DNA from 2 places in the Nonomuraea sp. NPDC049725 genome. Region 2 is predicted to be linked to the other one. Evidence: riboswitches for the same ligand, from Rfam matches in the RefSeq annotation. Region 2 holds a riboswitch; the other holds the start of a gene.
The links. A riboswitch is a leader RNA that binds a small molecule or an ion and turns the genes downstream of it on or off. The one in region 2 is predicted to bind cyclic di-AMP.
Positions count from the first base shown of each region.

Region 1: another riboswitch for cyclic di-AMP. It lies ahead of AB0J53_RS10105 (serine hydrolase); the one in region 2 lies ahead of AB0J53_RS20280 (hypothetical protein).

Region 1 covers NZ_JBFANJ010000003.1:442,542-445,934, forward strand. Annotated here, with positions in the region: gene AB0J53_RS10100 (NADH-quinone oxidoreductase subunit N) at 1-977, shown strand, start outside; gene AB0J53_RS10105 (serine hydrolase) at 982-1,923, opposite strand; cyclic di-AMP (ydaO/yuaA leader) riboswitch at 1,936-2,086, opposite strand; gene AB0J53_RS10110 (TetR family transcriptional regulator) at 2,143-2,715, opposite strand; gene AB0J53_RS10115 (SMP-30/gluconolactonase/LRE family protein) at 2,791-3,393, shown strand, end outside.
Region 2 covers NZ_JBFANJ010000007.1:188,228-191,620, reverse strand. Annotated here, with positions in the region: gene AB0J53_RS20285 (alpha/beta hydrolase) at 1-553, opposite strand, end outside; gene AB0J53_RS20280 (hypothetical protein) at 684-1,478, opposite strand; cyclic di-AMP (ydaO/yuaA leader) riboswitch at 1,647-1,778, opposite strand; gene AB0J53_RS20275 (DUF5302 domain-containing protein) at 1,946-2,146, opposite strand; gene AB0J53_RS20270 (CBS domain-containing protein) at 2,242-2,685, shown strand; gene AB0J53_RS20265 (rod shape-determining protein) at 2,729-3,393, shown strand, end outside.

The sequences.
Region 1 (3,393 bases), on a different contig from region 2:
CGAGCATCCCGGCCTACGCGCTCGCCGGGTTCGGCAAGGACGCGCCGGGCACCGAGGCGGCGCTCAAGTACTACCTGATGGGCGCGTTCCTGGGCGTGCTGATGCTGGCCGGCGTCACCCTCCTGTACGGCCTGGCGGGCGCCACCGGCTACCGGGCGGCCGGGGCGGCGCTCGCGCTCGCGCCCGGCGCGGCGGCGGCCTGCGGTGTGGTGCTGCTGCTGGCGGGGCTGCTGTTCAAGGCGGGCGGGGTGCCCGCGCACTTCTGGGTGCCGGACGTGGCCGAGGGCGCCCCCGTCGCCGTCGCCGCGTTCGTCACCACCGTGCCCAAGATCGGCGCGCTGGCGGCGCTGCTGCGCGTCGCGGACGAGCTCGGGCCCGGCGGGTGGGACGTCCTCGTCGCGATCGTCGCCGCCGCCACGATGACGCTCGGCAACCTGGCCGCCTTCCACCAGGACGATGTGCGCCGCCTGCTCGCCTACTCCACGATCAGCCAGGCCGGGTACGTGCTCGTGCCGGTCGCGGTCGCCCAGCACACCGCGCTCGCCCGCCCCGCCGTGCTGTTCTACCTGGCCGCCTACGCGGTCACGAACGTGGGCGCGTTCGCCGTGGTGGCCGCCACCGGGCGCGGCACGCTCGACGGCTACCGAGGGCTGGGGCGGGCCGCGCCGGGGCTCGGGCTGGCGCTCGTGGTGTGCCTGCTCGGGTTCGCGGGCATCCCGCCCGCCGCCGTGTTCGTCGCCAAGGTGCTCGTGTTCGCCGCCGCGTGGGACGGCGGTTACGCCTGGCTGGCCGTGCTCGTCCTGGTCAACACCGTGGCGAGCCTGTACTACTACCTGCGCTGGGTCGCTGTGGTGTTCCGCGGCGACCCGCCGGCCGCGCCGCCCCCGGGCCTGGCGCGCGCGGTCGCCTGCGTGGCGGCCGTCGCCTCGCTCGCTCTCGGGGTGGGCGGCGGCGTCCTGCTCGGCCGGGCCGCCTGAGCCGTCACGCCTTCCCGGCGGTGGCGGCCCAGTCGAGCAGCGCCTGGGCGGTGTCGAAGCGGCGGCCGGAGTCGCTCTCGCCGAGGATCACCCCGACCAGCAGCCGGCCGTCCCGCTCGGCGGCGAACGCCAGCGTGTAACCGGCGGCGCGCGTGTAGCCGGTCTTCACGCCGACCGCGCCCGGCTGGGCGAGCAGCCGGTTGGTGTTGCGCCACGAGTAGGAGCCGTGCTCACTCGTCGCCTCGACCGAGTGGTGGCGCGTCGAGGTGATCGACTTCAGCGTCTCGTTCCCCAGCACCGCCTCGGCCAGCCGTGCCTGGTCGGCCGCCGTGGAGTGGCCGCCGCCGTTCGTGGGCATGCCGTCGGCGTTGACGTACAGGGTGTCGGCCATGCCCAGCTCGCGGGCGGCCGCGTTCATCTTCCCGACGAACCCCTCGACACCCGGCCCGTACGTGCGCGCCAGCACGTGGGCGGCGTCCGCGCCGGACGGCAGCATCAGGGCGTGGAGCACGTCCCGCACCGGCAGCCGGTCACCGGCGCGCAGCCCGGCGACGGCCGCGCCGCCCCGGGCCGCGTAGCGCACGTCCTCGGCCGTCACCTCGACGACGTCGGCCGGGTCGGCCTCCTGGAGCACGACGTGGGCGGTCATCATCTTGGTCAGGCTCGCCACGGGAAGGCGCTCGCCGGCGTCCTTGCTGTAGCGGACCTCGCCGGTGGACGTGTCGACGACCAGTGCGGCCCGCCCGAGCACGGCGGGCGCGTCAGCGGGCGCGTACGACGCCGGGCCGGCGAAAGAGGCTGTGGTGGCCGTGGTGGCTGTGGTGACGGGTGTGGCCGCCTGGGCGGCGGTCGTGCCGGTCGTCAGGACGCCGGCGGCGAGGGCGGCGCCGGCCAGGGCGCGGCCCCAGCGGCGCGGCCGGGCGCTGGAGAAGAGGGAGGTGGGCATGAGGGGCTGTGCTCCTTGCTTCCATGCCGCCTACCGGGTTAGCTGACGGGTTCGGGCCTGGAAGTGCCCTACGGGCGCGGCCGGGGGGAGCCGGCGCGCCGATTCACCCCACGAGAGAGTGGGTCCCCGGTTCCGCGTGACGCGGATTCGGCGGCCGCGGGCCCCGCGAACGGGCCCACGGTCCGGGCATTGCGCGCATAAGGTACGAAACTTGACAAACTATGGCAAATCGCCCGTCAAATAGTGTTGCACCACCGGCCCCACGCTGCGCGCCAGTTCCTCGGCGGACATCGCGACCACGGGTGGCAGCCGTACGACATAACGGGTGAAGGCCAGCCCGAGCAGCTGCGTGCTCACCAGCCCGGCCCGCCGCGCCGCCTCCTCCGGCCCGCAGCCGAGCGCCCGGCCGACGAACGAGGCGACCTGGGAGGTGAACACGTCGCGCATGCTCTGCGCCGCCAGCGCGTTCGTGGACGACGAGCGCAGCAGCAGCATGATCGCCTCGTCCGACAGGTCGCCCTCCCAGCGGGACAGGAAGTGGCGCGCCATCGCCTCGCCGAGGCGCTCGCGCGGCGGCGCGGGCAGCTCCTCCAGGTTGAGCCGCAGGTCCACCGCGGCGCGGAAGAGACCCTCCTTGTTGACGTAGTAGCGCATCACCATGGACGGGTCGACGCCGGCCAGCGAGGCCACCTTCCGGATGGTGGTGCCCGCGAACCCCTGCTCGGCGAAGAGCTTGCGGGCCGCGCCGAGGATCGCCGTGCGCGTGGCCTCGGACCTTTCCGTGAACGCCATGCCAACAAGTGTAGACCAACGCTTGTGGTCAAAAAGGTGCTGGCCGGGCGGGGCAGATCTTGGTAAGAAGAGCGGGTGGACCTCATCCCCGTGGAGTTCGAGGCGTTCGACCGCCGCATCGCCGACGTCACCGGTGACCGCAACCTGGAGCGCCTCCACCGGGGCACCCGCTGGGCCGAAGGGCCCGTCTACGTCCCCGCGGGCCGCTACCTGGTCTGGAGCGACATCCCCAACGACCGGATGCTGCGCTGGGACGAGCTGACCGGCACCGTGGGCCCCTTCCGCCAACCGGCCGGCTACGTCAACGGCAACACCCTCGACCGCGAGGGCCGGCTGATCTCCTGCGAGCACGGCGCCCGCCGGGTGACCCGCACCGAGCACGACGGCTCCGTCACCGTGCTCGCCGACCGGTGGCGCGGCAAGCGGCTCAACAGCCCCAACGACGCCGTCGTGCGCTCCGACGGGTCCGTCTGGTTCACCGACCCGCCCTACGGCATCCTCGGCGACTACGAGGGCCACCGGGCCGAGCCGGAGATCGACGGCTGCCACGTCTACCGGATCGACCCCGGCAGCGGCGAGGTGAGCATGGTGGCCGGCGACTTCGCCCGCCCCAACGGCCTGGCGTTCTCCCCCGACGAGCGGCTGCTCTACGTCGCCGACACCGAGCGCCGCCACGTC
Region 2 (3,393 bases):
GGACGCGCTCGCGGTCCATCTCGTAGCCCGGCGAGCCGATCACCGACCAGGTCTTGAGCGCCTGCTCCAGGACCGCCTCCCGGTCGGCCGGCGGCGCGCCGAACAGCACCGCGCCCGCGGCCTCGGTCGGCGGGGCGACCGCGGGGCCGGTGGTCGACATGATCGAGGTGAGGGTGAGCACCCGTTCCGGGTGGCGGATGGCCAGCGTCTGGGCGATCATGCCGCCCATCGACGCGCCCATGACGTGCGCCGCGGGCCAGCCGAGCGCGTCCATGAGCCCGGCGGCGTCGTCGGCCATGTCGTCCAGCAGGTACGGGGCGGCGCCCCGGAAGTCGGGCACGCCCGCCTCGTGGAAGTGCGTGGACAGACCGGCGTCGCGGTTGTCGAACCGGACGACGTGATGCCCCTGGTCGGCCAGGGCCGTGCAGAGGTCGTCGTCCCAGTGGATGAGCTGGGCGCCCAGCCCCATGATGAGCAGGAGCGGGCGCCCGTCAGGTGAGCCGAAGCTCTCGTAGGCGAGGTCGATGCCGTTCGCCGAGGCGTGGGTGGTCACGGATACTAGAATTACCTTCTAATTCGTCCCGCGTAAAGCGCGCCCGGCCTCCCCTGCGGAAGGCTCAGGCGCCCGGCCGGGGGACGGCTCGGACGCCTGAGCTCCTGGCTGGGTCAGCTGCCCGTCAGGGTCAGCGGCCCATCAGCTTGCGGAGACGGTCACGGCCCAGGATCACGCCGCCACCGGCCAGGGCGAGACCGCCGGCCAGCACGGCGCCGCCGACGCCACCGGTCTCCTCGCCGGCCGCCGCGGCGGCGGGCTTGGAGCCGCCGCCCGCGGGGCGCTCGCTCGCGGTGTACGCGGCCGGGGCGACGCCGCCGCTGCCGGGAGCCTCGACGCGGGGCTTGTTCTCCTCGGTCTTCTTCTCGGCCAGGATGGTCGGCGGCTGGGCCGGGTTGCGGTCCACGCGCGACCAGGCGCCGGTCGAGAAGGCCACGGGGTGGTTCTTCTTGCCCACGCCGTCGCCCCACTTGGTGATGACGTACTGGACCTCGATGTGGCCCTTGCCGCCGTTGCCGTCGACCATCAGCGTGTTGGAGTTGAACTTGCCGCCGGTCAGCTCGGCGAACGTCTTGGCGTCCAGGTCGAGCATGACGCCGTTGTTGGACGGGTTGCCGGGACCGCGGTCACCCACGAAGAAGGGCATCTTCTTGCCCTTGTAGACGACGTAGCCCTCGGTCATCAGCGGCCAGCTCGGGCTGGCGGCCAGGCCCTTCTGCATGGGCTTGCCACTGGCGGGCAGACCCGTGTCACCGGCGCGGCCGGAGGAGTCGTCCCAGAAGTAGGACGCGGTGGTCGCGCCCTTCAGCAGCACCTTCTGGCTCTCGTCGACGTCGGCGTGGGCGGCGCCGGCCCCGAAGGCGAGGGCGCCGGCGGCGGTGGCGGTGAGCAGGGCGAAGGAACGCATGCCGATACGAGCAGACATGAAAAAGTAAAGTCCTTTGTTAGGCAATGGGGAAAAGCGCTCACTCAGAAGGGCGTAGCCGGGCAGAACGCCAAACGGTCGCTACGCGGAGCGCGAGAAGTTCGGGGAAGTGGTGCCGCTCAGCGGGCGCGGGCTGGGGGTACGACGCAGCGGTACATCACAGGTAGGGTGTCCTCTCCATCTCGCCTACCGGGTTAGCTGACGGGTTCGGGCGTGGAGATGCCCTACCGGCCGCGAGGGCCGGATTCACCCCAGAAGTTGGGTCCCCGGTTCCCGTGAGGGATTCGGCGCCAGGTGGCCGCCTCTTCCTGGTGAAGGGCTAGGTCACCACCTGGTAACGCCACCCAATGTATATGCCAAACCGGACAAACGCAAAGGTAACACCATGAATCAGGCGAAGATCTACCTAGGAGGGTCAAGAAAAGGGGGGGCACGGCATTGCCGTACCCCCCTGAAACGCCAGGATCTCAGCCGCCGCTCTTGCGCCTGAAAGATCGCTTGCTGGCAGCCGGCCCGTGTGCCCCGTGAATCTTCGCGGCGTCGGCGCCCCTGCCACCCGCGCTCGTGCCCGCGGCCTGGTTGCGCTTGCGCTCCAGCGCCTCGCGGAACTTGCGCTTCATCTCGTCCTCGGGAGTCTCGCTGACTTCCGGCTCCGGTGTTTCCGCCATGGAGGACCTCCTGGTGTTGAGGGACGTACACAGCTTCGCACGATCGCCCACACGGCGCGAAACCGGGACGGCCGCCCAGCGGTTAGGGTGAGCCTGTGCGCGCACGCGATCTCGTCAGCGACTTCCCGACCGTGACGCTCGACACCCGCGCGGCCGACGCCGCCCGGCTGCTGGCCGAGCACGGGCTGCCGGGGCTCATCGTGCTCGACGACGACGGCCGTCCGCGCACGATCCTGCCCGGCACCCAGGTGCTGCGCCTGGCCGTCCCCCGCTACTGCCTCGACGACCCCGCCCTGGCCAGGGTCGTCGACGAGGAGCACGCCGACGCGTTCATGCGCGGCCTCGGCGAGCGCACGGTCCGCGAGACCCTGCCCGAGCAGCCGCGCGAGCTGCCCATCGCCGACGGCGACGCCACCCTGCTGGAGCTGGCCGCGCTCATGGCCCGCACGCACAGCCCGCTCGTCGCCGTCGTCGACGACGGCGCCCTGCTGGGCGGCGTCACGCTCCAGGCGCTGATGGGCCAGTCGCTGCCGCACTAGCTCCTTGGTGTTGCCTTGACCCGATGGCGGGCAGATTCCGGTCATGGTGAGCCCGCTCGGCCGGGATCTCGCGATCGATCTCGGCAGTGTCAGCACCCAGATCCACGCACGAGGCCGGGGCATCGTGCTCAACGAGCCCACGGCCGTCGCGCGAAGTCCCGAGACGGGCCGGGCTGTCAGGTTCGGCGCCCAGGCCGTCTGCTGCGGCGACACCTGCTGGCCGGTGCGCGGCGGCATGCCGGGAGACCCCGAGCTGGCCCGGCTCCTCATCCGCCACTTCGTGCACAGGGTGCACAAGTTCACCAGGCCGCGCCTGGTCATGGCCCTGCCCGACGGCTGCTCGCCGATCGTCGCGCGGACGCTCGGCGACCTGGCGTACGAGGCCGACGCGCGCGGCGTGGTCCTCGTGCCGCACGCGCTGGCGGTGGCCCTCGGGGCCGGAGTGGCGCTGGACGAGCCCGCCGGCGCGATGGTCGTCGACATCGGCCCCGGCCTCACCAGGATCGCCGTCCTGGCGGGCGGCGACGTGGTGACGGCCGCGTCCACCGGCGTCGGCGGCGACGACATGAACCGCGCCATCGCCCGCCTCGTCGAACACCGGCACGGCATCCTCATCAGCGAGAGCGAGGCCGAGGCGGTCAAACGCGACGCCGGAACCGCCTGGAAGCCGCTGCACCGCCAGGTCCTCGTCCACGGCCGCGACCCGGA